3 regions of the Paenibacillus sp. 7523-1 genome follow, and region 3 is predicted to be linked to each of the others. Evidence: predicted binding sites of a transcription regulator. Region 3 holds the regulator's gene; each other region holds the start of a gene.

Region 1 (4,821 bases), on a different contig from region 3:
AATCAGTTCCATCGTTTTCTCGGCCTTCGTATTTTCCTTAATGGCCTTGATATGGGCAACCAGATCCCAAATTTTGTCCCGGAGCGGGGAGTCCAGCGGGAGCTTCTTGGACAGATTGACCAGCGTAACAAACACTGCATCCCGGCTGCTGCACACCTCCCGCTGCAGCGTAACAAGGGAGAGCATGCTGCTCAGGTTTCCACCAGCCTCCTGATATTGATCTTTAACAAAGGAAGTTACCCCATCATAGAGTGCCTGTTCTTCAGGAGATAGCTGCAAATTCACATTGGAAACATTCCGCTTGGTGAACTGTACTGGCCCTTCACCGCGGCGGTTCCGGATCATGACTTTGGACAATTCGTCCTTAAGCTGTTCCTGGTTTTTGGGGATTCGTTTATCCACGACAAAGTTCGCACTAAAGTCACCTTGACGACCGAGCTGGCCCGGCTTCAGCAAGTTTATTAGATTGAACAGCTCGCTCATGTCATTTTGTACAGGTGTCGCCGTCAGCAGCAGACAATATTTTTTTCGCAGTTTCAGCATGAATTGATAGTTGGTCGTTTTTTTATTTTTGAGTTTGTGCGCTTCGTCAATAATGATCATGTCATAGTCCGTACTCAGCAAGATGTCCTTATGCGGATCTCGCTTAGCCGTATCCATGGAAGCCACCACCACTTCATTTTGCCAGGAATAGACTTTTTTCTGTGCAACTGCGGGAATGCCAAACTTTGAATTCAGCTCTCGTACCCATTGAAGTACAAGGGATGCAGGCACGAGAATGAGGACCTTCGATACAAGACCACGGACCATATATTCTTTCAATATCAGACCGGCTTCTATGGTTTTTCCCAGACCCACCTCGTCGGCAAGAATGGCACGGCCTGACATTTCAAATAATACTTTGCGTGCAGTGTCCATCTGGTGCGGAAGCGGGGTCAGTCCCTGCAAATGCTTAAGACACTGTATTTCATCAAAATTGGGAATCAGATTGGTCTCTTCCGCTTGAATACCAAGCTGAAAGAGTCTGTAATCTCCCCAAGGACCGCCTTTATCGAGCCGTGACTCCAATTGGGTCAGCCAGCTGCGATCAAATTCGAGCGGAACGGGCAGTTCTGCTGCAGGTTGATTCATGTGAAGCGGATGTTTCCGGTTCATGGTGATGCCTCCCCTGCCATACATGATGACGTTTTATTCGTAGCTCATAGTATGGACGAATGAGAGGCAGTTCATAACCACCCTCCAAATAAGGTGCGAAATCGAACCTTTACGTCTAAAAAAATTCACAAATTTTGAATGAGAGAGTCTGATGGCGTAAGAGTGAGCTAGTCCAAGTACAGGGCGAATAGAAAGGCTGGCTGTGACTTAAGTCACATGGAAAATCAATATATGGTGTACTATACTGAATATGAATCACTATATGTGGTGTTTCGGCATATTTTAAACACATAATAGAAATGTAATGGGATTTTTGGGGAGGCTGTCAAACATAATGAATTCGAACAAACTGTCGCACAAGTTGGAAGGATTAAGTGAAAAAATATTTTTGGACCGTTATGCCTGGAAGGATGCTGATCCAAACCATGCCAAGGTAGGAGATGTTGTACTTGTTCTGACGAAAGATGACCCGAAGTTTCCGACAAAGGAAGTGGGGGAAATCGTGGAACGGCAGGGTCAGACGGTGAAAGTGAAAACTCGTAGTGGAGAAACGATCCAGACGGAAGTGGAGAAGCTGACACTTAATATAGAAAAAACACCGGAGGAGATGTGGGACCGGCTCGCGAGAGCGATGGCTTCTGTAGAATCCACTCCGGAAGAACAGCAAAAGTGGCAATCCAAGTTCCGGGCTGTCCTGGACGATTGGAAGCTGGTTCCGGGAGGCCGAATTGCTGCTGGTGCGGGTGCTAGCGATGAGCTGACCCTCTTTAACTGTTATGTCATTCCTTCTCCGCAGGACAGTCGGGGTGGCATCATGAAAACGTTGACTGAAATGACAGAGATTATGGCTCGCGGTGGCGGGGTTGGCATCAACCTGTCGTCACTCCGTCCACGTCGTGCAGTAGTTAAAGGGGTCAATGGATCTTCCAGCGGTTCGGTATCCTGGGGAGGATTGTTCAGTTATACCACTGGACTGATTGAACAGGGAGGCAGCCGCCGGGGAGCACTTATGCTGATGATGAACGACTGGCATCCGGATGTGATGGATTTTATTACCGTCAAACAAACGATGGGTCAGGTTACCAATGCCAATCTATCCGTATGCGTGAGCAACGCATTTATGGAAGCTGTCAAACAGGACGGGGACTGGGAACTTGTTTTTCCGGATACGAACGACCCCGAGTATGACAACGAGTGGAACGGGGATCTGCAGCAATGGAAGGAAGCCGGGCACCAGGTTATCCATTACCGTACAGTAAAGGCCCGGGATATATGGCGTACAATTATCGAATCGGCCTGGAAATCAGCAGAGCCGGGTGTTGTCTTTATGGAGTATTACAATCAGATGTCCAACAGCTGGTACTTTAATCCGATTATATGTACCAATCCATGCGGTGAACAAGGCCTGCCAGGATGGGGCGTCTGCAATCTATCGGCTATCAACTTATCCAAATTTTACGATGAAACCAGTCATGATGTAGCATGGCAGGAGCTGGCGGAGACGACACGAATTTCGGCGAGATTTTTGGACAATGTGATTGATGCAACACCTTATCATTTTGAGGAAAATCAGAAGAATCAGCAGCGGGAGCGCCGGGTTGGACTTGGCACGATGGGTCTCGCAGAGCTGATGATTAAGCTGCGCATCCGGTACGGCAGTCCGGAATCGCTTGAATTTCTGGATAAACTGTATGGCTTTATCGCAAAAGAAGCATACCTCGCATCAGCAGAGATTGCGGCCGAGAAGGGAGCGTTCCCTGCCTTTGAAGTGGAGCCGTACTTACAGAGTGGATTCATGAAAAATCTGGTCGGGACTTATCCGGAAGTGGGAGAGGCCATCCGGAAGCAAGGCATTCGTAATGTAACGCTTATCACGCAGGCCCCAACAGGAAGTACGGGAACGATGGTGGGTACGTCGACAGGAATCGAACCCTACTTTGCGTTTAAATATTTCCGTCAAAGCCGGCTCGGTTACGATGAGCAGTTTGTCCCCATTGCTCAGGAGTGGCTGGATGAACACCCCGGCGAGGAACTTCCTGACTATTATGTAACGGCGATGGATCTGTCCGCAGAAAATCATATTCGGGTACAGGCAGCGATTCAACAGTGGGTGGACAGCTCCATCTCGAAGACGGCCAACTGTCCGGCTGATTTTACGGTTGAAGATACGGCACAGTTGTATGAGCTTGCTTTTGATCTCGGTTGTAAGGGAGTAACGATCTACCGGGACGGCAGCCGCGATGTACAGGTCCTATCCACGACGAAGAAGGAAGAGGCGAAGAGCGAAGTAAGTGAACAAACAAGTGTGACAGATCCGGTAAAAGAAACAAGTGCTGTAAACGAAACGACAGCTTTCACGTCAGAACCTTCGGAGACAGAGAACGAGGGCAAAACAAGTGTGGCGGCTTCGCCTGCAGCCAAAGTACTGGATAAACAGTACAAGAGTCGTCCGCAGGTACTGCGGGGAGCAACGTACAAAATAAATACTCCGTTTGGCATGGCTTACATTACGATCAACGACCTGGGCGGCATTCCGGCGGAGATCTTCCTGAACGTGGGTAAAGCCGGTTCCGATGTATTCGCCATGGCAGAAGCGCTAGGAAGAGTGTGCTCCCTGTTCCTGCGATATGGTGACCACGGACATAAAGTCGAACTTCTTATCAAACATCTGAAAGGCATCGGTGGTTCGGGAGCGATTGGCTTTGGTGTAAACCGGGTAGAGTCCATTGCAGACGCAGTAGCGAAGGCGCTCGAAAGTCATGTACAGAGCACAGCTGAGGAGAATGCATCCTCTACTAATGAAGAGGCAGACCAGAGTGTGAATCGAATTTCTGAATCGGCGATTGTGGACGAACCATTAGCAACCTATACTGCATCGAGAGATTTGTGTCCTTCCTGTGGTTCAGCTTCATTGATCAATATTGAAGGCTGCAAGACTTGCAGCCAATGTGGATACAGCAAATGTAATTAGAGGATAGACATCATCCAGGTTCATGTGATGAGAAGAATACCGTTAAGGGTGACCAGCACTTTGGTCGCCCTTTTTGGACCTGACGTTGAATCAGCGGGCTTCAAAGGATGATTTCAACTAGAAGATTCCCGGAATAAAAGAGGATTCGTCCTTTTCACCTCCAGAGTCCTAGGCATCTAGAAGCATTTATGGGCAAAACTTTCAATCCGGCTGGGGATAGGTTTATAATGAATTGTGGCTGCTGAGGAAGTGGGCGGTCTTTTTGTATTGATATGGTAGTGAGGTAATATTACCCAGCCCAAGAAAAAGACTGTATTAAACGACAATTTTGGAGTATGATTTTACAGCTATATTAGCTGGCAGGAAAGGTTACATCGTTTCACCACTTTGTAACTACTGCTGTAATTTATCTCACTGCGCTTGAGCGTATAATGCTAAACGTGAGTGTTGATCGATATATTGGAAATGAATGACGAAAGGTGCAATACGTATGTTAATGACAACCAGAATCACGATGCGAAGCCAAGCTGATTTGCAACTGCCCCAGACATCCACGATGTGGGCCCGAAGCAACAAGGGGGGGCGCGAATGTCACAAACGTTGAACAACAGGCGGCATATGAACGGACTGGATGGTCTGCGGGCCATTGCCGTGCTTGCTGTGATTGGATATCATCTTAATCTGGGTTTTATTCC
Region 2 (4,821 bases), on a different contig from region 3:
TTTTGCCTGGCTCGTGTCTGATGTCATATTTACATCCATCTGCCACCTGCGCATGAGGGAAGATACCCCCTGCAGAATATCAGGAGCTTTGACCAGCAGTACCGTTTTACCTTTCAACCGCTCTTGAATGCCTGTAAGCTGCGGAAGTTCCCAGTGCTTCATCAGGGGCAGCCTGATCTGAAATTCCGTCTCTTCTTCACCCAGGCTGCTCACCTCTATACAGCCATGCATGAGAATGGCGAGATTTTGGCTGACGGCCAAACTGAGGTTGGTACCCACAAGCTTTTGAATGCTGATATTTCCGTCCAGTGTATTAAACGCCTGCAGTTTTTTGTCCGATGTCAGCATCCGACCTGTATATTTGATATGAAGCAGCAGCGTACCCGCCTCATCCACATTCTGACTATCGACGGCTGCCGTAACGAGCACGGAACCTGTACGCGTGGAATCAATGGCATATTTCAGCACATTTGCGAGCAGCTGACCGATCTTGACCTCGTCTCCCACGAAGACCTGAGAGACATTCAGTTCAAGGTTCAGTCCCAGCTCGATTCCTTTCTCCATCGCCAGCCCGGCATGAAGATACACGGTACTCTCAATAGTAGAAACCAGATCAAAGGGATCATCATGAACTACCGTTCTACCTGTTTCATTAATATTAAAGTTCATTATATTATTCAGCAAAGACAGGAGGATGTGGCCACTGGTCTCAATCATGTCCACATATTCCACATGCTCTTCGGGCATATCCGGTGTACGCATCAGATCGGTTAAACCAAGAATGCCATTGAGCGGGTTGCGAATCTCATGACTCATTAGCGCAATCATCTGGGACTTCGTCATCGCTTCCGATTCAGCACGTTCCTTCTCCATCTGCAGCTGTTGTTTCAGCTGCTCCGTATCGTTCAGCTTTTGTTTCTGTATGAGCAAATTGTTCTCCAAGTCAATGACATATCCAAGAAATACTGCCATGGCGTTCAACGTCTTCATATCTGTCTCACGGATGACATAGTCCGGGTTGTCCATTAAACAAATCGTCCCAAAGGTTTCACCCGAACGCCGCATAATGGGTATGCCCACAAAAAAACGGTTACCGAGCGCCTTGGTTACATCCATTGAGCAAGTCAGCGGATGTGCTGCAGTATCCGTTATGGTCAGGTTTTCTTTTGTATTTCGCAGTACCAGACTGCAGTAGGAAGAATCAAATGGAAGTTCACTGCCACTGATAACCAGTTCCTCGTTTCGGTTAAAAGCTTCCAAAATGACATTGGTCGTTCCGTCATTGGTGGCAACAAAGATCGTATTGACCTCCAATATACCGCTTAACACGTCCACGATGTGGGACGCTGCTTCCTGTACATTTTCATAGAAGCCTCTTGTTATCCCTGCCGTTCCCATGATCCACCCCTCAAATCTTAGCTGTATTTCTACATCTTTATCTCAAAATGAATCTATCCTGTATATGAGGGTCAAATTTCTCAAGTTAACTGTCACAACATGTACATATGTGTTTACCACCATAGAAGCCCAAGAGAATCATAGTGCACGAAAACCACTCTTATCCCTAGTGCAGCATAAATAGGAATTATACTCTTCCAGGTTCACTTTGAAAACCATTATCCACTCTCCCTGCTGCAGTTCCTGCCGGTAGAAGGTTACGGTGTGAGAATGATCACACCCAAAAATCCACATATAGTTTATAAATGGATAATGCAAATCTACATATAGTGTTTAGATGAAATAACCGATATTATAAATCAATATTTGGGAGGAATCTCACATGAACCTGCTTGAGTATGCCACTCCACCGGCATCCGATCTATTATCCGACCTGGGAAGACGAATAATTGGCGCAGAAGACGCAGACACACTGAGGGAGAACGCTAACCTCAATGGTGATTCGTTCAGCGGCAAGATGAGCAGACTCGGCTCGGAGACAGCCAAGTGGCATGCTCTTCGTCATGTGCTGCCGGAAGAGCTTGCTGCATCTGTGGAGAATGGAGATCTCTACGTTCATGATCTGGATCAGTATGCGCTTGGAACAACCAATTGCATCTTTATCCCGTTTGATCGACTGCTGGCCTCCGGCTTCAATACGGGTAACGGCTCCGTGCGTACCCCTCAGACCATCATGTCGGCAATGGCGCTTGTCGCCATCATATTTCAATCACAGCAAAACAGTCAGTACGGCGGGGTATCCGCCAACAAAATCGACTGGGATCTGGCTCCTTATGTACAACGCTCCTTCCGCAAACATTATCGCAAAGGACAGCGTTTGCTTGGAGAGCACACACAGATTGACGACGAGCATCTGCACCTGGACAGTTCACTGGCACGGGAAGCATGCCCGCGTGCTTTCGCTTTTGCCTGCGAGGAAACAGAACTGGAGACCGGACAGGCTGCCGAATCCCTGATTCACAATCTGAATACCATGAGCAGCCGGGCAGGTGGACAGATTCCTTTTACCTCGCTGAACTATGGACTATGTACCTCAGCCGAAGGCAGGCTTGTATCCCGTTCCCTGCTGGAAGCAACCATCCGCGGCCTTGGCGGCGGGGAAACCCCCGTGTTTCCACAGCATATCTTCCAGTGCAAACAGGGAATTAACCAGGCACAAGGGGAACCCAACTACGACTTGTTCCGACTAGCCGTGACTTGCTCTTCCCGGCGCATGTATCCGAACTTTGTCAACGTGGATGCCTCATTCAACCTGCCTTATTATCGTCCTGAAGATCCGGATACCATCATCGCCACCATGGGATGCCGTACACGTACGCTGGCAGACCGCTTCGGACGCAATCGGCAGAGTGGCAAAGGCAACCTTTCGTTCAACACCATCAATCTGGTCAAACTCGGCATTCGCTATGGCATCTGTCAGGGTGCACGGGTCGTCGCCGACCGTGCGGGGTTCTATAAAGCTCTTAAAAAGGTCATGGAACGTGCTGCTTCCGGACTGCTGCACCGCTATCGTATCCAAACGGCACAGCCTGCCAAGGCATCTGATTTCATGATGCGGGAAGGTGTGTGGGAAGGCGGTGAGCAGCTCGCACCAGATGAACCGGTAGCCGAACTATTGAAGCATGGCACCTTGTCTATTGGTTTTATCGGGCTTGCCGAATGCATGACCGCACTGTATGGCCGGCACCATGGACAGGACCCCCATATCCACCGTGAGGCGTTGAACATTATCCGCACCATGCGTGAATTCTGTGATCGCATGAGTGAACTGCATAACCTGAATGTTACGCTCTTTGCCACGCCTGCCGAAGGGTTATCCGGCAAGTTCACCAAGATTGACCGCGAGCGATATGGCCTCATTGCTGGGGTCAATGATCGGGAATATTACACAAATTCATTTCACATTCCGGTCTATTACACCCTGCCAGCTTACCGTAAAATTGAACTGGAGGCTCCCTTCCATACGCTATGTAATGCCGGGGCCATTTCCTATGTTGAACTGGATGGAAATGTACGGGCCAATACCAGCGCCTTCCAGCGTATTGTTCAATATGCACTCGCACAGGATATTGGATATTTCTCCATTAATCACCCGATTGACCGCTGTCCGGCATGCGGATATGAAGGTGTCATCGGTGATGTATGTCCTGGGTGTGAGGCACATGAGGACCACGTGCACTTCCAGCGATTGCGCCGGGTCACCGGTTATCTTACGGGCGACTACAAGGTACGCTTCAATTCCGCGAAACAGGCAGAAGTGCGGGATCGGGTGAAGCACAAGTGAATCTGTACGGTTATATTCCCGAGTCTGTAAATGAAGGACCTGGTCTGCGAGCTGTCATCTTTATCAGCGGGTGCCATCATGCCTGCCCAGGATGCTTCAGTCCGGATTCATGGAGCTTCCGGGCAGGAGAACATTTCACCGCAGAGCGGCAGCAGCAGATTATGCATGAGGTAACTGCCCATCCCCTGCTGGATGGGGTTACATTATGCGGGGGTGATCCCTTTTTCTCAGCAGAGGAATGCATCCCTTGGGTTCGCCGTTTCCGCGATGCATGCCCTGACCGGACCGTGTGGGCCTATACGGGATTCACCTATGAAGAGCTTGTCGCTGATCCCATACGGGCTGAACTGGCTTGGCTGTGTGATGTCATTGTAGATGGCCCCTACGTGGCTGCCGAACGGGATATATCCTTACCTTTTCGGGGCAGCCGCAATCAACGCTTGGTGGATGTGCAGGCGACGTTAAGAGATCAACAAATTGTTACAATTAGCCTTGATTCGTTGTAGCCCAATCTCAATCGATATTCTCATTGAAAATACGCAGAGAATGAATTGCGTGTATTTTCCGATGAGAATTTTTTTGTTTTTTCACTACTCACTTCTTTATTGCATGTCGATATACTATATAGGTGGTTACTAAAATAAACTTTGGTACTTTTCTATATTAAACATTTTAGGAGGCATTTACCCAATTATGGATATTATTCAAGCACTCATTACATGCATGCCGTTTTTCCGTGATACCATACGCCAGGATGTAACCCTTTCCATTATCGATCGGGAGAAGTTCCTGTACTTTTCTGCAGGAGAGTCCTTAAAACAATTGGAATTCAAAGCGGGAGATCCTTTGCTTGAACCCAATCGTAATTTTGCCGATCTGAAAGGCACTACGGAGAAGCAGTTCGATCATTACCCCAAGGAATTATTCGGTGTTCCATTTGATGTATCGTACCTGCCGATCAAAAACGAACAGGGTGAGGTCATCGCCATATTCAATCTGCTCTACAGCATGGACGACCAGGCTCAGTTACAACAGCTCATGGAAGCAACGGAGCATCTGACCAATCAGCTTATTGATAG
Region 3 (4,821 bases):
TCCACTTAATAGCACTAAATAGTAACCAAACCTTAACCAAGATGAAAAAACTATTGCGCAGAAAAATGCCCTTGTTCAAGGGCATTTTTCTTATTCCTATACTAAGCTGGTTAATTTAAAAAAGGGAATATCCCTTAATATCCCTTCAAGTTTAATACCTTGAAAGTTAATCCCCTTTTGTTAGGCTCAATCCATACAAGCTAAACTGAATGATACATGTACATCGATAACCCTAGAATTTAATCGCTGCCCGGATCAATTTTAATGAGTTTGCGCGGTTCCTGTTCCTTCTCACCATACCAAACCAGCACATCTGCGAACAGATCCATAATGCGAATAAAACTCTCCTTGTCGGCTGTTGAAATTTGGTCAGCATGCTTAAAGATATCGTCAAAGCAAAGCTCACGGACAAAATCAGTGTACTTTGCGTATACCTCGCGCCCTTTCGCCGAAGGTTTGACATAAATGTCTTTGCGGTTACCGCTTAAATGATATTTTTCGAGCAAGCCTTTTTCCGTCAGATTCTTCACATTCTTGGAGAATGTACTGCGGCTAACGCCCAAACGTGCGGCCATCTTTGACATTTTCTCCTCCTTATCCTCTGCTTCCAGAATGTATTCCAGGGTCTGGATCTGAGAGGCGGAGAACATCACGTCCGTACCATAGCTTCGCTGCAGCTTATAGGTGTTCGAGTATGCATTGCCGTATTTGATTATTTTCTCAATCAGGGTCCGATGGTCGCCCATCCAATCTAATTTCATGAGTAATCCCTTTCATTTTCAGATTCTCTTTCTTTTACTCTACTGAAATTAGATGTGTTTTTCAATCCATGTAATGGCTTCTTCTATGACTTCATGTCTAGTCGGTTCATTAAATATTTCATGCATGAGATGTGCATAGATCTTCAACGTTTTGTCAGTCGAGGCAATGTCTCCATAGAATTCAAGTGAATCCTGCTCGCTCACCAACCCATCATTTGCTCCATGCAGAACGAGCACCGGGTCCACAAACTGCTTGGCATGTTCTTTTAGCCACGCCACGCCGTTCCCTAGGCTATTAAAAAGATCCACAGAAATTTGTTTCTCTACCAGCGGATCACTCGCGTAAGCGGATACAACCTCAGGGTCACTGCATACGCCACTGCCAAGCTCATTCGGGAAATACGTCCCTGTAGGAAGATCAAGCGGCAGTTCACCAGCAACCTTCGTATTGTAACGGGTAAGTGCTCCTGATAAAACAATGCCTTTGACCTTGCCTGGATATTTCGTGCCAAATGATGAGGTTGCAAATCCACCCATGCTATGTCCAATGACGAATACTGGGAGGTCACTGCTCTCTTGCAAAGCCCTCTCAACTACGACATTCACATCCTCGATGATTTGATGAAAATCACTGTAGAATGTACGCTTTCCTTCAGATCTCGCATGACCACGATGGTCGAATCGATATACGTTACAGCCTCGTTTGTTTAATTGCTTCGTTAACTCATCATAACGCCCGGCATGCTCGCAGAGTCCATGGACAATGATCACCGCTGCCTTCGCATCTTCGGCTGTATCCTTGCTGAAATAAAGCTGTGTTCCGTCAAATGATTTAATCGTTGTCTCACTGTGGTTCATACTCATCCCATCCTTTTCATGGTGCTAAAGCATTCAAGAGATCACAACATTGAACCTTGAGCACATTTAGTAAGCATTGTCATGTCCACTCATCCAATAAAATTTAGTGTCTTATGAAGATTATATTGTTTCTTATAGAAACAATATAACATTAGCCTTTCGCTCTTGTCCATCAATCATTTAAGCGTTTACATAAAAATTTGGTGTAAGACAATATGTGCATTTTGGCTACAGACATGGGAAAAGAAATTCATAAAAAGCAAAAAACCTCTTGGATACCAAGAGGTTTTCGAGTATGGAGCCTAGGGGGATCGAACCCCTGACCTCATCGCTGCCAGCGATGCGCTCTCCCAGCTGAGCTAAGGCCCCACATTAATATATGTACTTGTCCGCTTCAGCGATGTTCCACAGGCGACTCCTATATCATATAAAATGCAGCTTTAGCTGTCAATAACTTTTTCAGAATGCAAAGTGTTTGGAGAAGAACAACCTCTGTACAGACATGAACACTCATAATTACAAGCCTAGACTGCTCTTCTCCCTTAACCCACTTCTTTAATCGTCGAGATCCTCTTTGGACAACAACGATTTTAGTTCTTTCATGAACATATTGATGTCTTTGAATTGGCGATACACGGAAGCGAACCGCACATAGGCAACTTCATCAACCGGGAACAATTGCTCCATCAACAGCTCGCCAATCTGGCGGCTTTCCACTTCAGCTTCCGCAGTGTTGCGCAGTGACTTCTCCACCTCGGAAACCATCATCTCCAGCGTCTCTACAGAGACAGGACGTTTCTCACAAGCCCGGATAAGACCACGGAGAATTTTGTCGCGACTAAACTCTTCACGGCTGCCATCTTTCTTAATGACGATCAACGGGGTCTCTTCGACCATTTCAAATGTTGTAAAACGGCGGCTGCACTGCTCGCACTCACGACGACGGCGGATGGATTTTGATTCATTAGCAGGCCTAGAATCCAGCACTTTTGTACCTAGATAGGCGCAATAAGGACATTTCAACTCAGATCACTTCCCATGTTTTTCTTTTACCATAAATTCCCTGTCACTTCTAGTTATGAAAATCGCATTGAAGACACATAATACTTTTACCAACCGCGAGGAGGTGAACAGCAATGGCCCAAAACAGCAACGGTAACTCCAACAACTTGGTAGTAACTCGCGCTTCCGCAGCACTGGAGCAATTGAAATATGAAGTTGCTCAAGAACTCGGAATCAGCATCCCACAAGACGGATACCAAGGTAACATGACTTCTTACGAGAACGGTTCGATCGGTGGATACATCACGAAACGTCTGGTAACAATTGCAGAACAGCAATTGGCAGGTCAATACCAATAATATCTGCATTGTAATACGTTTAGACAGAGGAGCATGGAGCGGCCGGTGAATAACCGGCCTGCTCTGTGCTTCTACTATTAGATAAGACATACGATATCAAAATTCAAATCAAACCGATTGTACTCTAAACTACCGCATAATCCATGCAATTAGCATTAGAACGTATTATAGATCTTTACATACTGATTATAATAATAAATGACTCGTTGTACATAGTGCCGGGTTTCTCCAAAAGGAATATCTTTGACTGTCTCGAATGAGCCGTCCCAGACACCATCTCTGATCCATCCACTTACTTTGCCTGGTCCGGCATTGTAAGCGGCAATCATGGCCGTCTCATTGCCGTCAAACTGTTCTGAGAGGTTACGCAGGTACCATGTGCCAAGCTGAATGTTCCTGCCGGGTTCATGCTTCAGCTCCTCTAGCGAGGTCCCGGGAATTTTGGCCTGCTCCATGATCCAGTTGGCCGTATCCGGCATCAGCTGCATCAGCCCGATGGCACCTCTTCTGGATTCCTTGCTTGTCTTGAAATTGGTTTCCACCTTGATGATGGAAGCGATAAGGAATGGGTCCACCTCATAGCTCTGAGACTGCGCACGAATCTCTTCCTTGTAATGAATCGGATAAAACCACGCCATCCAGTTTGTATTCAGGAACAGCACCAATACAAATGAAACAAACATCAACAGCAGTACCCGTTTCTTGCGCAGTAACTTCATATCAGACCCTTATGATGCAAAAATGAAATAACTTGCTGCTCCGTCTCCGACCATAAGCCGCTGTTGTCAATGACCACGTCAGCACGCTGCTTCTTATGTTCAATATCCATCTGCGCATTAATACGGGCGTCAGCCTGTTCCTCTGTCATACCATCCCGACTCATCAGCCGCTCGCGCTGCACAGATCTCGGGACGTAAACAACGATAACCTCATCAAATTCTTTTTCCAGACCGGATTCAAACAATAAAGGAATATCCGATACCACAAGCTTGTCCGGATAGGTCTGTTCATATGCAGCAGCACGTTCCCGCATCTCCTGGCGAATAGCCGGATGTGTGATTGCCTCGAGGGCTTTACGCTCATCGGGATTTTGAAACACAATGCTGCCCAGCTTTTTCCGGTCCAGTGTCCCGTCTTTATTTAATATGGCTTGTCCAAACCGCTGAACAGCGGCAGCCAAAACAGGATGCCCGGGCATCATGACCTCCCGGGCAATCACGTCTGCATCAATCAGCAGCGCTCCCTTACTGGCAAGAAGGGCGGAAACACTGCTCTTTCCCGTTGCGATCCCGCCGGTTAAGCCAATATTCATCGTTTCACCTCATAACAGCTTCATTATTCCCATAATCATCAGTAACAAAGCAGGCAGTACGGACAGTCTTCTCATCCAGCGTAGAGCTGAAAAGCGCAATCCAACTTTCATGCCTATTAACAGAAATGCGCCACTGAACAGCGCGATGACAAGCGCAGTCCACAATGTGGGGAAACCGAGCAAAGCAGCTCCGAGCCCTGCACCAAAGGCATCCAGTGACAGAGCAATTCCAAGCCACATTGCCTCCTGAGCAGATATGCTTCCCGAATTGTCCATATCCGCTTTGGAAGGACTGCGTAATATTTGAATGACAACACCTAATTTCCGCAGTTCCAATGTAAATACCATGCGTTCCAGTGATCCGCCGGATGCAGATGGTTCAAGATCAAGTGCCAGCACTTGATTTCTGCCTTTGACCGGCGCTGCATTGAGTGCTTGCTCTTCATCTCCGACTGCTTCCGTTCCCTCTTCCGATTCGAGGCGATCCTTCCCCTGCTTACGAATCAACTGAATTAATGACCACGCACCG

The links. The regulator NrdR, encoded in region 3, represses ribonucleotide reductase genes. The targets are predictions, from matches to a motif close to AACACNATATATNGTGTT.
Region 1: the regulator NrdR is predicted to act here: its motif matches at 1,410-1,427, upstream of CHH60_RS08350 (adenosylcobalamin-dependent ribonucleoside-diphosphate reductase).
Region 2: the regulator NrdR is predicted to act here: its motif matches at 1,715-1,732, upstream of CHH60_RS15980 (anaerobic ribonucleoside triphosphate reductase).

Annotation. Positions count from the first base shown of each region.
Region 1 is NZ_NPBR01000006.1:161,854-166,674, reverse strand. It holds gene CHH60_RS08355 (DEAD/DEAH box helicase) at 1-1,155, opposite strand, end outside; gene CHH60_RS08350 (adenosylcobalamin-dependent ribonucleoside-diphosphate reductase) at 1,490-4,126, shown strand; gene CHH60_RS08345 (acyltransferase family protein) at 4,715-4,821, shown strand, end outside.
Region 2 is NZ_NPBR01000013.1:199,787-204,607, forward strand. It holds gene CHH60_RS15975 (GAF domain-containing sensor histidine kinase) at 1-1,398, opposite strand, end outside; gene CHH60_RS15980 (anaerobic ribonucleoside triphosphate reductase) at 1,781-3,742, shown strand; gene nrdG (anaerobic ribonucleoside-triphosphate reductase activating protein) at 3,739-4,248, shown strand; gene CHH60_RS15990 (methyl-accepting chemotaxis protein) at 4,436-4,821, shown strand, end outside.
Region 3 is NZ_NPBR01000008.1:105,090-109,910, forward strand. It holds gene CHH60_RS09435 (DUF4179 domain-containing protein) at 1-22, shown strand, start outside; gene CHH60_RS09440 (MarR family winged helix-turn-helix transcriptional regulator) at 240-761, opposite strand; gene CHH60_RS09445 (alpha/beta hydrolase) at 810-1,619, opposite strand; tRNA gene CHH60_RS09450 (tRNA-Ala) at 1,916-1,988, opposite strand; gene nrdR (transcriptional regulator NrdR) at 2,175-2,642, opposite strand; gene CHH60_RS09460 (alpha/beta-type small acid-soluble spore protein) at 2,756-2,980, shown strand; gene CHH60_RS09465 (lytic transglycosylase domain-containing protein) at 3,136-3,699, opposite strand; gene coaE (dephospho-CoA kinase) at 3,696-4,292, opposite strand; gene CHH60_RS09475 (manganese efflux pump) at 4,302-4,821, opposite strand, start outside.